3 regions of the Arthrobacter sp. 2762 genome follow, and region 3 is predicted to be linked to each of the others. Evidence: riboswitches for the same ligand, from Rfam matches in the RefSeq annotation. Region 3 holds a riboswitch; each other region holds the start of a gene.
What was found. Region 3 has a riboswitch for cyclic di-AMP ahead of ABIE18_RS11780 (hypothetical protein). Riboswitches for the same ligand answer to the same signal wherever they lie in the genome.
Positions count from the first base shown of each region.

Region 1: it holds a riboswitch for cyclic di-AMP, as region 3 does, so the genes downstream of both, ABIE18_RS02815 (NlpC/P60 family protein) here and ABIE18_RS11780 (hypothetical protein) in region 3, are expected to answer to the same signal.
Region 2: it holds a riboswitch for cyclic di-AMP, as region 3 does, so the genes downstream of both, ABIE18_RS15975 (C40 family peptidase) here and ABIE18_RS11780 (hypothetical protein) in region 3, are expected to answer to the same signal.

Region 1 is NZ_JBEPSI010000001.1:570,809-576,304, forward strand. Features, by position in the region: gene ABIE18_RS02810 (FAD-binding protein) at 199-891, shown strand; gene ABIE18_RS02815 (NlpC/P60 family protein) at 1,036-1,800, opposite strand; cyclic di-AMP (ydaO/yuaA leader) riboswitch at 1,804-1,972, opposite strand; gene ABIE18_RS02820 (copper resistance CopC family protein) at 2,147-2,773, opposite strand; gene ABIE18_RS02825 (NCS2 family permease) at 2,887-4,329, shown strand; gene hutG (formimidoylglutamase) at 4,403-5,362, shown strand; gene ABIE18_RS02835 (hypothetical protein) at 5,419-5,496, shown strand, end outside.
Region 2 is NZ_JBEPSI010000008.1:180,514-186,009, reverse strand. Features, by position in the region: gene serC (phosphoserine transaminase) at 1-749, opposite strand, end outside; gene ABIE18_RS15985 (iron-dependent transcriptional repressor DtxR) at 1,054-1,749, shown strand; cyclic di-AMP (ydaO/yuaA leader) riboswitch at 1,952-2,181, shown strand; gene ABIE18_RS15980 (M23 family metallopeptidase) at 2,188-3,018, shown strand; cyclic di-AMP (ydaO/yuaA leader) riboswitch at 3,164-3,327, shown strand; gene ABIE18_RS15975 (C40 family peptidase) at 3,332-4,060, shown strand; gene ABIE18_RS15970 (NlpC/P60 family protein) at 4,159-4,911, shown strand; gene ABIE18_RS15965 (HNH endonuclease) at 5,141-5,496, shown strand, end outside.
Region 3 is NZ_JBEPSI010000005.1:272,353-277,848, forward strand. Features, by position in the region: gene ABIE18_RS11770 (PucR family transcriptional regulator) at 1-30, shown strand, start outside; gene ABIE18_RS11775 (AEC family transporter) at 174-1,094, shown strand; gene ABIE18_RS11780 (hypothetical protein) at 1,325-2,647, opposite strand; cyclic di-AMP (ydaO/yuaA leader) riboswitch at 2,664-2,814, opposite strand; gene ABIE18_RS11785 (hypothetical protein) at 2,944-3,177, opposite strand; gene ABIE18_RS11790 (ATP-dependent DNA ligase) at 3,225-4,292, shown strand; gene ABIE18_RS11795 (DUF6480 family protein) at 4,398-4,673, opposite strand; gene ABIE18_RS11800 (alpha/beta fold hydrolase) at 4,822-5,496, opposite strand, start outside.

The sequences.
Region 1 (5,496 bases), on a different contig from region 3:
CGCTGCGGATGAACATCCAAAACACGCTGTCGCGGAGGCTATCCATGGCAGAAAAAGTTCGGTAGTGTTCGAGTCACCGAATGGCCGGCAAAAGTGTCCCAGGACACAATCCGGCCATTTATTTGCGGCCGCTTGGGGAACTCGGACGCGATCCCACGCGCTGCCGAAAGGCACACACGTCAAGGAGGAACCCAAGCAGTGTCACTCACTCCTGATTCCGTCACGGAACGGACTACCACCGTGGTGATCGGCACCGGCCTGTCCGGCTTGGCTGTTGCCAGCGAGCTCAGCCGCTATGGCATAGGTTCCATCGTGCTGGATGGCTTTGGTACTTTGTCGACCACCGGACCAGCGGTCCACACGGGAATGCTCCAGCGCTGCGACGCAGCCGACCCCGCGGCAATGCAGGAACGCAACGAGATCCTGCGCCATTTGCGCAACTACGCAGCCAGCCATCACCTGGATGTCCGCACCACCACACGCGCTGTTCGTCTGGACTTCCTGGGTGGCGACTCGTCCTCGCAGCTTGGATACGGACCCGTCGCAAGCCTGAACACGGCCAGTCTGAGGGCTGGGCTAAGCGTCTATGGCCCCCTTGAATCCACCCCACGGCAATGGGCCGTGCATACGGCCAGCGGAGTTCTCCTGGCAGATCACATCGTGGTGACCCGCTGCGCCCAGAGCCAGCTACGCCGTATGCTTGCCGACCTGGGAATCGCCATAGGCCAGAACTTCGTGGCAGCCATGCGTGCCGTCGGGATGCACTTGGTGGGCGTTGGGGAACTTATTACACCCACGCCCAAGGAAGTACTACGTCAAGCCAAGGCAGTGGGGCAAGCGATCTCATCCAAGGTGGCCCTCCCGGCCGGGCCTGGCATCGCCCTTGCCTAGAACCCCTTGCCTGGAACCCTGGCTTGGAAACGGTTGAGCCAACCGAAGCCTGTTCCTAAAACGAACAAAAGTTAACTCAGAAGGCCGGTACCTCCGAAGACATTAGTCCTCGAAGGCACCGGCCTTTGAGTTGGAGCGTGAAGCTTAGGCGCCAGCGCGTACGTACGTGATGGGGCCGGTTGCGGTGAGCCAGCTGATCGGGTGGATGCCCGTCTGGTTGCCGTTGATGCCACCGCTGATAGCCTGGCCGTTGCCGATGTAGATGGCTACGTGGCCGGACTGGACGATCATGTCACCGGGCTGGGGGTCGCTGACAACCTTGCCGTAGTTCAGGAACTGCATGGGTGCGAGGTCGCCAACCGGGATGCCTGCGGAGCCGAGGGCCCTTTCCACCATGGCGGTGCAGTCCTGCATGATGCCGATCTGGGCGTAAGCCGAGGCGACCATAGCGGCGTTGACGCCACCAACAGCCGGAGCTGCGGCAGCAGGCGCGGCTGCCACCGGAACGGTAGCCGTAGTGGTTGCAGCGGCCTGGACGGTAGCCGTTGCGGCCTTGGCAACCGGAGCCGGAGCAACGGGAGCCGGCTTTTCAATAACGGGAGCCGCTACGGAAGCAACCGCGGGGCGCTCGAAGTTGATGGTGGCCGTGGATGCGGCCGTAACAACCTTGGTGGGACCCTCGGAGACGGTCTCGGCGACAGTAGCAGGGCTGGAGTCGCGCTGAACGGGGGTCTCTGCAGCGTGGGCAGCGATGGAACCCGTCAGGACGAGGCCTGAAGCTGCTGCGATGACAGCGGCTTGGCGACCTGCGCCGGATGCGTTGCTGGCAACAGCCTTGGAGATGGAGATGAACGGATTAGGACGTACGCTGTCCGCCTTACGACGGCCGCGAAGAATGCGTGAAGACATGAAAGAGCCTCTCCCGATGCCTGCGAGGTTAGCTGTCGGATTCGGATGGGAGTCACCCGGCCACTATCCCCCGCTGTGCAGCGGAAGCTTCGTGACTTCACCCCAAGGCGCGCTCTGAAAGCGGGCCAAAATGGGTTCCCCGTCTCTGCCGTAGGTTTGTCTGCGAACGGATTCCGGACTGCGGCAGAGCTAGGCAATCAGCCCGGAAATGCCCGTTACGTGGAACAGGCACAGGTACAACCGTACGGGAAGATCACCCCAAAGTCACATTTACGTAACGAGCAGTTCGTTTTTGGCGTGTCGCAGTGACCGTTTCGAGATCTTCGCAAGTATGTAGAAAACCCTGCTATTCCGGGGAATTTTCGCCATCCGCGTCGTTGGGAGCCGCTAGCTTCCTCCGGGCTGTAACAGCGAGGAAGATCACGAGACCGATCGCCACCACAGCGAGGCCAACGATGCTCCAGGGGAAGGGTTGGGAAGCCGCCGGAGCCGGCTCAGTATTTTCCGTACCGGGGGCTGCTGTGCCCGCCGTCGGAACAGCCGCCGAAGCCGAGGGGGAGGCGCCTGCTGAGCCGCTCGCCGTCGTCGTCGTGCTTGTCCCGGAAACGGTGAACTTGAAGGTTCCCTCGATCGGGTGGGAGTCTGAACTGACCACGCGCCACACCACCGTGTATTCCCCGGCTGGAGCGCCCGGACGCAGCTTCTGGACAGCCATGTTGTCGATGATTTCCACTGCGCCATCTGCCCAGTTTTCGCCCCCAGCGGTGACAGTCACGCCCGAACCGATGGCCAGTGGCCGGTTGTTGAAGGTGATGGATACCGACGCCGGCACTTCAGCCACCCGGGCACCGTTGGCGGGAGTTGTTGATTCGGCGACGTCATGCGCGGAGGCCGGAGCGGCTCCCAGCAGCAACGCGGAAGCGAAAGCGAGAGCGGCTACGACGGCGGCCAGAAGCGGGCGGCTGGTACGCATGGGGCGGTTTCTCCTAGTGTTGGCTTCCTTACAGACTAGGCGAATCGTCCCAACGCCCCACATCAGCGGGCATAGGATTTGAGAGCAAACTCCCCCGATCCCCGGAGACCTTCATGCTTAAACAAGGTTCTGCAATCGACCGCTACTTCAAGATCTCCGAGCGTGGGTCCACATACTCGCGCGAAATACGTGGCGGCTTCGCGACCTTCTTCGCCATGAGCTACATCGTGGTGCTGAACCCGCTGATCCTCTCCGGGGCAGACTCGAGCGGGGCGTCGCTCGGTTTCACGGCCGTAGCGGCAACCACTGCCTTCGTGGCGGGCATCCTCACCATCCTCATGGGCGCCTGGGCCAAGCACCCCTTCGCCGTGGCAACGGGCCTGGGAGTGAACGCATTCGTCGCCGTGACGGTTGCCTCCCACCCGGAGCTGACATGGCCGGACATGATGGGGCTGGTGGTGCTTTCGGGTGTCACTATGCTCATCCTGGTACTCACCGGATTCCGCACGGCCGTTTTCAGGGCCGTCCCGGAAGCCCTCAAGACGGCGATCGTCGTGGGCATTGGCCTCTTCATCGCCTTGATTGGACTGGTCAACGCCGGTTTTGTCCGACGCATCCCGGATGCCGCGGGCACCACTGTCCCCCTCGGCCTTGGCGTGGATGGCAAGCTGATGGGCTGGCCGACGTTGGTGTTCGCCGTCGGCCTGGTCCTGACCATCGCGTTGGTGGTGCGAAAGGTCCGCGGCGCAATCCTGATCGGCATCGTGGTATCCACCGCCCTGGCCGCCATCCTCGAATTCACGCTGCACATTGGTCCCAGCTTCGACGGTAAAAACGTCAACCCGCGCGGCTGGTCCCTGGTGGCCCCCACACTTTCCGAATGGGGCGCTCCGGACCTCTCCCTGATCGGCAAAGCCAACCCCTTTGGAGCCTTTGAACACCTCGGATTTGTGGCTGCTGCGCTGCTGGCGTTCGTGATACTCCTCAGCATCTTCTTCGACGCCATGGGCACCATGGTGGGCCTGGCCAACGAGGCCGGAACCGTGGACGAGCACGGCAACATTCCCAACGTAGACCGCGTCCTGCAGGTTGACGCCCTGGGCGCAATCATCGGTGGCGGCGCCTCCGTTTCGTCCAACCAGATCTTCGTCGAGTCGGGCGCGGGCATTGGCGAAGGTGCCCGCACAGGTCTCGCCTCCATTGTCACGGGCCTGCTCTTCCTGGTGGCCATGTTCTTTACTCCGCTCATCAACCTTGTCCCGTTCGAAGCCGTGGCGCCTGCGCTTGTGGTGGTGGGCTTCATGATGGTGTCCCAGGTTGGCAAGATCGACTGGCAGGACTGGGGCGTTGGCATCCCCGCGTTCCTGACGATCGCCCTCATGCCCTTCACGTACTCCATTGCCAACGGCCTCGGCGCAGGCTTCATCTCCTACGTCCTGATCCGCACTTTCCAGGGCCGTGCACGTGAAGTCCACCCCCTGATGTGGGCAGTGGCAGCTGCCTTCCTGCTGTTCTTCGGCATCGGAACTGTGGAGGAGTTGTTGGGGGTCAAGTAGCGAAGTCCGGCATCTCAGACACTGCAGTACGCTGCAGCTGTTTTTTGGCACGCAGGTGGGGTGTGCTTAAAGCATGGCCCCAAACACCAGCACCAACCCCTCCGTAGACGTCCTTCCCACGCCATGGACCGGCCGCTTTGACGGCGACGGCGACGAGCATCGCCGCTGGTGGCAGGCCGTAGCACCCCTTACTTCCCCTGCCGCTCCTGGTGCCTCGCGTCCCGCCGTCGTGCTGGGTTTCTGCAGCGACGCCGGAGTGCGGCGCAACAAGGGCCGTGTGGGTGCCGCCGCCGCTCCGGCCGCCATCCGCTCGGCGCTGGCTCCGCTGGCGTTCCACCTGGACCGTGACGTGTTCGACGCCGGCGACGTGGTTGTGGAGGACGACTCACTGGAAGAAGGCCAACAACGCGCCGGAGGCGCCATCTCGGAACTGCTCGACGCCGGAAATCTCACCGTGGTGCTGGGCGGCGGCCACGAGACGGCATTTGCCAGCTACCTGGGGGTTGCCGGATCCAATGCGGTGCGCAGCGGAAAGCGGTTGGGCGTCTTGAACCTGGATGCCCACTTCGATCTGCGCGATGAGCCCACCCCGAGCTCCGGCACCCCGTTCCTCCAGATGGCCCAGGAAGAATCCGCTGCTGGACGCGAACTGCGGTACGCCGTCGTCGGAATCTCGGAGCCCAACAACACCCGCACGCTCTTTGACACCGCTGACCGCCTGGGCGTGAAGTACTTGCTGGACGAGGACTGTTCCACGGAGCGCGTCGAGACGTTCGTAGCCGACTTCGTGGCTGGAATCGATGCGCTGTACCTGACGATCGACCTGGACGTGCTGCCTGCTTCGGTGGCGCCGGGCGTCAGCGCCCCCGCTGCGTACGGGGTGGCGCTGCCAGTGATCAATGCTGTGTGCCGCCAAGTAGCCGCGAGCGGGACGCTGTTGCACCTGGACGTTGCCGAGTTGAACCCGGAGTTCGACATTGATGGACGAACCGCAAAAGTGGCAGCACGGCTGGTAAACACGCTGTTGGCATAGGGGCCTGTTCCCAGTCGCTGTCCGGCGCTTAACCTGTGGGGAAGGGAAGGACGGCGATGGGCGCAACTCCTGTGCAGGACAAGTGGGCCTGGGTGGCAGGACCCGTTGCTGTCGCTTTGGGTCTTGCCGCACAC
Region 2 (5,496 bases), on a different contig from region 3:
GTGTTGTACGTCTGGTTCAGTTTGGAGTTGTCGATTGCGGTCTGGAGATCCAGGAAGTCCGGGATCCAGCGGTCGCTGGCCTTGATCCGAGCGGCGCGCTCCAGGGCCGCGGGGGAGAACAGGCCCAGCCACAGGCCGCCGTCAGAGGCGAAGTTCTTCTGCGGGGCGAAGTAGTAGACATCCGATTCGGCGACGTCCACGTCCAGCCCGCCGGCGGCTGAAGTGGCGTCCACCAAGACGAGCGAACCGGCGTCGGCGCCCTCGACGCGCTTCACGGGGGCTGCAACACCAGTTGAGGTCTCGTTCTGCGGCCAGGCATAGACGTCAACGCCAGCCTCCGCTTGGGAGACCGGCCGCGTGCCGGGCTCGGACTTGATGATGGAGGATGCATCCAGGAACGGGGCTTTGTCGGTGGCCGCGGCAAACTTGGAACCGAACTCACCGAAGGAAAGGTGCTGGGCCTTTTTCTCAACCAGGCCAAAAGCCGCTACATCCCAGAAAGCAGTGGAACCGCCGACGCCGAGGACAACTTCGTAGCCCTCAGGTGCACGGAAGAACTGGCTGAGCCCTTCGCGGACCGAACCCACCAGGTTCTTGACCGGCGCCTGACGGTGGGACGTGCCGAGAATGGTGGTCGATGCGGCAGACAGGGCCTGGACCTGTTCCGGGCGGACCTTGGACGGTCCCGCGCCGAAGCGTCCGTCCTTGGGCAGCAGGTCGGCGGGAATAGTGATGCTGTTGTCGCTCACGTATGGCTCCAATGGGTATCGGTTAGAGAGGGGGAGGTGGGCAGGTGGCATCGGCTGCCCCTTCGACTCCCTCATTCTGCCTGACCGGACCCACCGTCAGGAATCTGCGGTTGTCATAGTCCGCCACGTGGAATGACGGACCACCACAGGCATTGCGGCCCAGGGAAAAATTATCCAGAGTAATTCCAAATAAGCTAGGCTGGGGTTGACGTTCCTGAGGTGTCGGTTGCACACCGTCCACCTTGGCTGGGACGCGGTACGGTGGAGATTACGCAAGAAATGCGTTCGAGGAGAGCTGAGCTGGATGACGGATCTGATCGATACCACTGAGATGTATCTTCGGACCATTTTGGAGCTTGAAGAAGAGAACATCGTGGCTCTTCGCGCACGCATTGCGGAGCGTCTGCGGCACTCGGGTCCCACGGTTTCCCAGACCATTGGACGCATGGAACGCGACGGCCTGGTGATTGTGTCCAACGACCGCCACCTGGAACTGACCGAAGTCGGGCGCAAGCGGGCCACCGAAGTCATGCGGAAGCACCGTCTTGCCGAAAGACTCCTGGCGGACGTCATTGGTCTGGACTGGGCGTACGTTCATGACGAAGCATGTCGCTGGGAGCATGTCATGAGCGAACGGGTGGAACGGCGGCTCTATGAGTTGTTGGAACACCCCACCGAGTCACCGTATGGCAACCCCATCCCGGGTTTGGAAGCGCTTGGCGGCCTCGCCAACCAGCCCCTTGCCCGGCTGGACGTCAACCTGCTGCATGCGATGGACGGGTATGCTGCCGATTCGCGCGTAGTGGTCAGCCGCCTTGCTGAGCCCATCCAGGTTGAGCCCGAGCTCCTCACCCAGCTCGACGAAGGCGGAATTCGTCCTGGCGCAACTGTCTCCTTGGAACGGGTGGGGGAGTACATCTCTGTCCGCGTTCCCGGCATTGAAGGAGCACTGGAGCTGCCTCCCGAGGTAGCTGCGCACGTCTTCGTCGCCGTCAGCTGACTCTGACTTTCCCTCCGACCGCGGGGAGTGTCGGATCTCACTTTGAGCTGGTTGCCGCGCGTGTGACCTGCGGATTTCGGCGACTGATGATATGGGGCCACCCACAACACGGTCGTCTGGAAAGATAACGAATTTATTACTGCGGGCTTTAATCACCTATAGTTATCTACTAGCGCCGATACCAAAGCGTTACCTGATCTGGAGCCGAGCTCTGCCAGCAGATCAGGTGTGTCATCAACTACTGGCAGAGGCGGGGGAACCACAAGCGGCTGCCTAAAGAAGCAGCCTTGGGGTGAAGTCCGCAGCAGAAGTGCCTACTAACGCAAGTCCTTCCGGGGATACCTGTGTGCCGTTTGCGCTTCGTGCGGACCGGGTCTTTGAACTCTCTGACCCGAATCCGACAGCTAACTTCGCAGGCTTTCCAGAGAGGAACAGAGTTTGACATCGCAGAACGTCAGGGGCCGCCGCCGCGCGTCCGGCCCCGCTGCTGAGCTGCGGCCAGCCCGCGCCGCAATGGAGATCCGGCCACGCGACACCCCGCGTCAGGTGCGCCGCCGTAAGAGCCCGTTGCGCCAGGTAGCCGACTTCGCCGCAGCCAGTGGTGTCGGGCAGAAGGCCGGTGTCGCGCTTGCCGCCACCGGACTTGCCCTGACTGTAGGCCTGCCTGCCACAAGCCCCGTCATGGCCACGTCCGAGTCCGGCCAGGCCGAGGCGGCCCTCTCCGTGCCCGGTGGCAGCCAACCGGAAGTTTCTGCAGCAGCCTCTGCCAAAATCGATTTCAGTCGCGCAGCCGTCGCTACCGCCGCTGATCCTGACGGCAAGCTCAAGCAGTTGCTGAGCGCCCAGTCAGCGGGGAGCATCCAGCGCGCCTCCTCACTTGGCACCTTGGGAAGTCCGCTGGACAAGCTGGTCACGGCATCGCCGTTTGGCTACCGTGTCAGCCCCCTTACCGGCGGCACCGGCGACTTCCACCGTGGCCAGGACTTCGTGGCCCAGTGCGGAACCGCCGTTCACGCCGCAGCCGCAGGCAAGGTCACATTCGCCGGGTGGCATGAGTACGGCGGAGGCAACCGCGTCGTGATTGATCACGGCAACGGCCTCGAGACCACGTACAACCACCTGTCGTCCTTCAACGTCAAGGTGGGGCAGACTGTCAGCCGCGGCGATACCGTCGCGCTGAGTGGCACCACAGGAGCATCTACCGGCTGCCACCTCCACTTCGAGGTCCAGGTCAACGGCGAAGTCGTAGATCCCATGGGCTGGCTCTGAGCCAGTTGATGGTTGTCTATCGCATTCATGACACGCCCCGTGACCTGAATGTGACATTCACGAACATCTGTTGTACCGTCTAAAGCGCATCGGCTTTTTAGGGGGCCGATGCACTTGAGTGGATTGCCTAGCTCTGCCACCACTCGAGGTCCGTTCGCAAAAATCGTCTGGCAGGGGCGGGGGAACCAATTTTGGTCTTCGAGTCAGAAGACCTTGGGGTTAAGTCGCAAAAGCTTCCTTGAAGCCGCGCGGCCGGATGACTCCCATCCGAATCCGACAGCTCACCTCGCAGGCATTGGGAGAGGCTACCTTCGTGTCATCACGCACTACCCCTGCGCGCCATCGCGCCGAATTGGTTCGCACGAACCCGTTGAACACCCTTTCCAAGGCTGTCTCAACCAATGCAGGCACCGTAGGCCGCCAAGCCGCCGTTCTGGCCGCAGCCTCGGGGCTCGTTCTCAGCGTTGGACTCCCGGCCCAGGCCGCTGACACCGACGTTTCCAAGTCGGAATCCTCCAGCACCCAGCAGTTGGTCGCCACCGCAGTTGTTACCGCGGAGCCCACCGCAACCGTTTCCTTCGAGAGCCCCGTTGTGGCTACAAAGGAAGCTCCCAAGGTTCAGCGGGCCTCCCAGCGCACGGCAACCGAAGACCAAGCGAACGGCACCCTCGCTGCCCTGTCCTCCAAGGCCAAGGATGCCGCTTCCAGCGCGGCAGCCTCAGGACTTGCAGCAATTGCCTACACCGGCATCGGCCACCCCTACGTTTGGGGCGGCACTTCCCCCAACGGCTGGGACTGCTCCGGATTTACCCAGTGGGTTTACGCCCAGGCCGGCATCAGCATCCCCCGCGTCAATGCCTGGACGGTCATGACCCCCACCAGCACCCCTGCCCCTGGCGACCTCGTCGTGCAGAACGGTGGAGCCCACGTGGGCATCTACGTCGGTAACGGCATGATGATCAGCGCTTTGAACCCCAGCCAGGGCACGCTCCTGCACTCCGCGGCCTCCACCGGCACGTCCTCGTTCTACACCCTCCGCTAGAAAATCCCATTCGGGGTAAGCCAGCATGCCCCCCAAGTGCTGGCAGCCCATAACCCGCGTGCGACCCCACCGTGCGCGGATACGAAAAGAGAGTAATCATGACCAGTGCAAACAAGGTTGCACGGCATAGAGCTGAGGCCCCCAAGACCAGCTCACTTGCCGTCATTGCCAAGGCTGTCAGCGACAACGCCGGTGGCGTTGGCCGTCAGGCAGCAGTGATCGCAGCTGCATCGGGCCTTGTCCTGACCAGCGGCGTTGCTGCAAATGCTGCGGACACCAACGTCCAGCGCGAATCTACGTCTGCGTCCACCCTTGACGTGCAGTCGGTTGCCCAGGTGACCATTGCTGCCGATTCCAGCGTCGCCATCTCCTACGAGCGCCCTGTGGTCAAGACTGTGGAAGCCCCGGCTCCCGTCGTCGAGAAGGCACCTGCCAAGGAAGCTCCGGCTGCCGGCGGCACCGCTACTTTGGCGGTCAACACTGATGCGTCCGCGGCCAAGGCGCCTGCTGCATCCAGCGGCCTCGGGGCGGCTATCGCTGCAGCGGCCTACGCACAGCTCGGCGTCACGCAGGACTGCACCATGCTGGTGACCAACTCGCTGGCCGCCGTCGGTATTCACTTCCACGATTGGCCGGCCGGCTACCTCTCCCTCGGCCGCACGGTCAGTGCAGCTGAAGCCCAGCCCGGCGACCTCGCCTACTATGCCAACGGTGGCTACGGCGGAATGGCACACATCGCTGTTTACGTCGGCAACGGCATGGCAGTCCACGGTGGATGGAACGGATCCACCACGGCACTGTTCAGCGTGAACGTTGGCTCCGGCCCCGTTTTCATCCGCGTCAACGGCTGATCAAGTACTCCACGGAACACCCCGCAGGCTCAGGCCGGCGGGGTGTTCTGCTTTAACCACGGGGTGTCCCGCACATGAACTTTCGCCAACACCACAGGCGAAACGGCGGAAAAATTCGTTGATATGGCATATAAGTGCTTACCCTTGTGTTGTCGATCCACAGCCCGTACAAGCAGAGGGCAGCCGGCCCTCGTGCCCCTGACGGGTGCGGCCGTGAAGAGGTACGTGCATGCGCACACTCGTTCTGAATGCTGGATATGAACCGCTGGCGGTAGTAACCTTCCGCCGGGCGCTGGTCCTTGTGCTGACTGGAAAAGCTAGCGTGGTGGCCGAAGGCGACGAGCCTGTCGTCGGGCCACAGGAGGTTCTCGGGAGACCATCCGTGATTCTTCTCAATCGCTACATCCGGCCCCGGTACAACAGGATCACTGCCGTGAGCCGCCGCGGGGTACTCCGCCGCGACGGCCATCGCTGCGCCTATTGCGGGAAAACAGCCCACACCATAGACCACGTCCACCCCAAATCCAGGGGCGGCGCGGATTCCTGGGAAAACCTGGTTGCGGCGTGTTTGAAATGCAACAACGC
Region 3 (5,496 bases):
CAGCGGTGGGCCTCGCGGCCCCGGATCTAGCGCGTGCCGTGCCGCTGACTCGCCTGGTGCCATGGAATGCGTGTTGTGGAACGCAGGTTGCGGAACGGCAGCGCTGAAGTGGACAGTCACTCAGGCGTCCCCTACGCTGAGAAAGCGGTTTCTCAACAATTCTTAGGAGCAAGGTGGGCGGCGTTGTCTCGGGAATCCTCATCGTCGCTTCGGTCATCGCGGTGGGTTATTTCGCCACCCGCTACAAAGTGCTGGCCCCTGATGTCCAAAGCGCGCTGACTCGGACGGCCTTCTACATCACCAATCCTGCGCTGCTGTTCACGGTGGTAGGTGAAAGCGATATCCGCGCAGCACTTGGGGTCGACGCCCCTCTTGCGCTCCTGTCAGCAGCCGTCATAGGCCTTCTCTATTGCTTGCTGAGCTTCGTGTTCTTCCGGCGGCCAGTCGCGGAAACGGCGGTTGGTGCCATGGCCAGCAGTTATGCCAACGCAAACAACATTGGCATTCCTGTCTCGTTGTATGCAGTGGGCACGGCGCAGCACGTTGCTCCAGTCCTGCTGGTTCAACTCCTGATCATGGCGCCCTTCTACCTCAGCGTCCTGGGCGTCGCAGGTGGCACAAAAATCTCGTGGAAACGGATGCTGTTGCAGCCCTTCTCCAATCCCATGATTATCGCCTCGGGGCTGGGGGCGGTGATGGCTCTGACGGCGTGGGATGCGCCGGAGCTCGTCCAGAAACCCATTGATATGCTGGCCGGCGCGGCCGTCCCCATGGTTCTGCTGGCTTTTGGCATGTCGCTGGCAGGCAAGGCCCCTCTTCAAAAGGGCGATGGCCGCGTGGAGACCGTGGTGGCAACCACTTTGAAGGTGGCGGGCATGCCCGCGGTGGTCTGGGTGCTGGGGCGCTTTGTGTTCGGGTTGGAGGGTCAACACCTCTTGGCCAGCGTCATCATGGCCGCACTTCCGACCGCCCAGAATGTCTTCCTTTTCGCTTCTCCCTACGGACGCGGAATGACAATGGCCAGGGACGTCATCCTCTGCACAACCGTGCTTTGCGTCGGGGCGTTGGTTATGGTGGCGTGGCTGCTTGGGTAGAACCGATCGATACCAGGAACAAGCGACACACGGAACAAAAGAGGCAGGCACCCGGGTAGGTGCCTGCCTCATCTCGTTGCAGTGATTTCTTGTTGCCGTGATTCCTTAGGCTCGACGCAACCGCTGGCAGCTCCAGCGGCCCATCCGATGACGGAAGGTGGCAGGGCGGCTGCTGCTGCAGTACCGGCCGTGCCATCCGACGTGCTTGCTGGTCCTGGGAAGTTGCGTGCTCACTTCAAGATCCCTGTCGCGCCGTCGAGTATGCCGTCCAGGTCCAGTGCTGAACCATTGGACGGCGTGGTGCTGGGGCTCCCGGTCGGCTTTGGCTTTGGCGCCGGAGTCTGTGTTGGACTAGGCGCCGGAGTGACGGTGGGCGTCGGCGTCGTCGTGGCAGGTGGGGTGGTAACCGTGTCCGACGGAACCGGGCTCGGGGCAGGCTGGGTCGGTACAGGAGTTGTCACGCCCGGCACAGGAACAACAGCCGACGGGACTGCTGAAGGGACCCAAACAGGATCCGCGAGTGAAACCTGCGGAGTAGGAATGGACGACGCCGATCCCTGAGCGGGTGCCTCTTCTGACGACTGCGTTGCAACAGTTGCCGGCCGTCCGGCCTCGCTGGTGGCCGACGAAGCAGAGGCAGTGGAGTAGGACGAGCTGGGCGCAGGAGCGGCCGAAGTTGACTGCCTGCTGTCGCCACCTGTCTTTGCGTCACTGGCTTCCTGGGTCGGTGTTTCCTTCCCGAAGAAGGGAAGCTCGAAGGCCTGGCTCATGGTGCCAACGGTCAATACCAAGCCCAATGCTCCAGCGACAACTGCCATGCGCTGGCTCATTGTTTTGACCGAGGCGGCCTTGGTGAGGACGGAGTGTGGTTCGTGGCTGAAGGACGACCCACCCAGTGACGACCCACCCAAGGATGAAGCTCCGAAGGTAGTGGCGCCGCTCGCTGAGGTTTCGGCAGCCGCCTTATCGGCTGTGCCGCTCTCGGATTCTTGGGCGCGAAGGGCTTTCCGGCTTGCGAGACCAGCGGCGGCGGTCGCGGCCGCTGCGAGCTGGGCATGGCTCTTCGCCTGAACGATCGGGATCGCAGCAGTGGCGGGTTCCGGTTCGTGCGCGGCGGGCGTGGGTGCCTGAACGATCGGCATAGCAGCGGTAGCGGGCTCTGGATTCGTAGCCGGTTCGGGAGCGACCGGTTCGCGCCCCGGAACAGTTGGAATCGCAGCAGTTGCCGGCTCCAGGGGAGCAGAATATACCGCAGCAGAATCCGCCGGAGCAGAGTCCGCCGGTTCTGTTTTTGCTGGAGCAGTTTCGGCGGGAGCTGTCTCAGCAGAAATAACTGCCTGGGCTGCCCGTTCACGCTCTGCCGCGCGAGCGGCTGCGCGCGTGGTGGGTGCCGCAGGGGCGGGAGCAGGAGCGGTGGTGGTTTCCGGCGTCGTGCCTGTTAAACCTGCTTCCGCTTCTGGCGTGCTGTTGGAGGATCCGCTGGGTTGGGCCCGACGGCGTCCGGTTGGCTGGGTACGCTCGCGCGCAATTTGGGCGCGGCGCGGCTGATCCATGGGTGGGGGTTCATGGTGGTTGCCTCTCAACGCCTGCGAGGTTAGCTGTCGGGTTCGGACGAGGCCGTCCGGCCGCACATGGCGGCTTCACCCCAAGGGCCTAAGAAAAATCAGGCCCGGGAACTCTGGGTCCCCCGTCTCTGCCGCGAGTCTGGCGGATCCCGGTTTGCGGCAGAGCTCGGCGTCAACCCGGAAGCGGCCCAGCGGAGATACGGGTCGCTCTTAGACCGTACATGAGCGCCATAGTAAAGTCACATTAATGTAACGGGCGGGACGCCTTCCAGCGCGAAGGTCCGTTAGGACTTAGGCTCCGGGGCCGGAGCCGGGGCTGGCAGCTCGTGCTGGATCCTTTGGACTTGGTGTGCGTAATGGGTCTCGGGTCGAAAAATTTCGTCCGCCACACCCAGCATCCCACCCGTGGCGCCGCGCCGGACTTTCCCCTTGCTGTTCTGGCGGGAGACCCAGAACCAAAGGGCAGCAATGAGGGCAGGTGCTGCCAGTACCGCCACCAGAACGGCCAAGATATCCATGGCCCAAGACTAGCTTCCGCCGCATGCGGCAGGTAGAACATAGTCGTATGGACCTCCCAGTGATGCCGCCCATTTCGCCCATGCTTGCCAAGTCCGTTCCTTCAATCCCTGATGTGGGCCACTTTGAGCCCAAGTGGGACGGGTTCAGGACCATCGTTTTCAAAGACGGGGATGAGATCATCCTGGGCAGCCGCAACGAACGTCCCATGACACGGTATTTCCCTGAACTGGTGGAAGCACTCCAGAAGAATCTTCCGGACAAATGCGTGATCGACGGCGAGATCGTCCTCATAGCTGACAACAGGCTCGACTTCGAGGGCCTTCAGCAGCGCATCCATCCTGCCGATAGCCGTGTGCGGATGCTTGCCGAGAGCACCCCGTCCTCCTTCATCGGATTCGACATCCTCGCGCTGGGAGACGAGAACCTCATGGACAAGCCGTTTTCCGAGCGTCGAGCCGCCTTGGAGAAGGCGCTGGCCAAGGCTGAGGCGCCCGTCTACGTAACGCCGGCGGTGACGGAACTCGATCAAGCACAGGAGTGGTTCGTGCAGCTGGAAGGTGCCGGGCTCGACGGCGTACTTTCCAAACCGCTCGGGGGGACGTACCAGCCGAATAAGCGGGTCATGTTCAAGACCAAGCATGAACGGACCGCGGACTGCGTGGTGGCTGGATTCCGCTGGCACAAAACGGGAAAGGTTGTCGGGTCGATGCTACTTGGGCTGTATAACGACGCCGGTCAGCTGCAGCACGTGGGGGTGGTGGCTTCATTTCCCATGGCCAAGCGCGAAAGCCTGGTGGCCGAACTTGAGCCGTACCAGACGGAATTCAGCGAACATCCTTGGGGCCAGTGGGCCGATCAAGGAGATGCGGCAGTTAGCGGTTCCCGAATGCCGGGCGCGCAGAGCAGGTGGAGCGCCGGCAAGGATTTCTCCTTTGTTCCCCTCCGGCCGGAGCTCGTCATCGAGGTTGCCTATGACTACATGGAAGGCGACCGGTTCCGGCACACCACCCAGTTTCGTCGGTGGCGGCCGGACCGGACTCCGGGGAGCTGCACCTACTCGCAACTGGAGGAGCCGGCTGATTACGACCTCGGGGAGATCCTGAAGCTGCCGTAGCCTTGGTTGCTCCTCACGTGTGGTTCTACGTTGTTGAGCCGCTGTTACGTTGTTGGACCGCTGTTACGTTGTTGCCCAACAACGTAACAGCGGCTTGGCGACGAGCTACTCTTCGTGCCCCTGGTCGCTGCTCATGCTGCCCTCCGCCGGTGGGGTTTCGCCTGGGGGTACGCCGCCCCCGGGTTCGAGTCCCGTGACGTTGCCGTCCAGGGGATCGGGGTTGGCGGACGCTGCAGGATCGTCGTCTTCGTCCTGGCGCATGTCCGGATCTGTGTGGATATCGTCCGGGTCGCCAGCGGTGTCGCCGGCCGTGTCGTCCCGCTCGGCTGCGCCAGAGGCGCCGAAGGTCCGGGGATCGTCCTCAGGGTCATAGCTGGTCATGGTCGCCCTTCCTAAGCAAACTTACTATTGTGCTTGCCCGGCCAGCCTAGTCTCCAGATCGTAAACCCAACAAGGGGCACCCACGCCGGGATCCGCCGTCGTGCGTTGGCGCCTGACTCTGTCGGGACGCTTAACTCTGGCGGGATGCTTAACTCTGCCGGGACGTCGCCGCGACAAAGCTCCTGATAGCGTCCGCCACGGCTTTGGGGCGCATGTGCTGTGCAACGTGGCCCACGCCCGGAATTTCCACCAGCCGCCCTTGCGGGATTGCCCGCGAGAGGCGAAGCGCCCATACCGGCCCGGCCACATGATCACGGCTCCCTCGGAGCACCAGCACGGGAGTCCGGACTTTGGCCAACTGCTTCTCGGTCGGGTACTTCATCATCACGGGCAGCTCCGTGAGATACCAGCGCGGCCCACATTGCAGGTAGTCAGTGAGCACAATCCAGTTGGACGATGGGCTTTCGCGGAGGAGACCATCCAGGAACAGGGCCAGCGACTGCCGCGCCACATTCTTGTGCCGGGAGTCCACCACAGGGCCCATGAGGACCAGGTGCATCGCGCGCTCAGGCTCGTGGAGCGCCGCTTCGATGGCGAATTGCACGCCCATCGAATGCCCCACCAGGATGTACGAATCAATGCCGCATGCCTTAAGTGCCTCGGCAATGAACGCGCCATACTCCTCCACGGAAAGTTGCCGGCCGGGTTTTGGCGTCCCGGCAAAACCCGGAAGGTCCAGTGAATAGGTGGGGGCGCTCGCGGCCAGGACGGCATGAAGCCTGGCGAGGTAGCGGTGCGAAACGCCAATACCGTGGATGAGGAT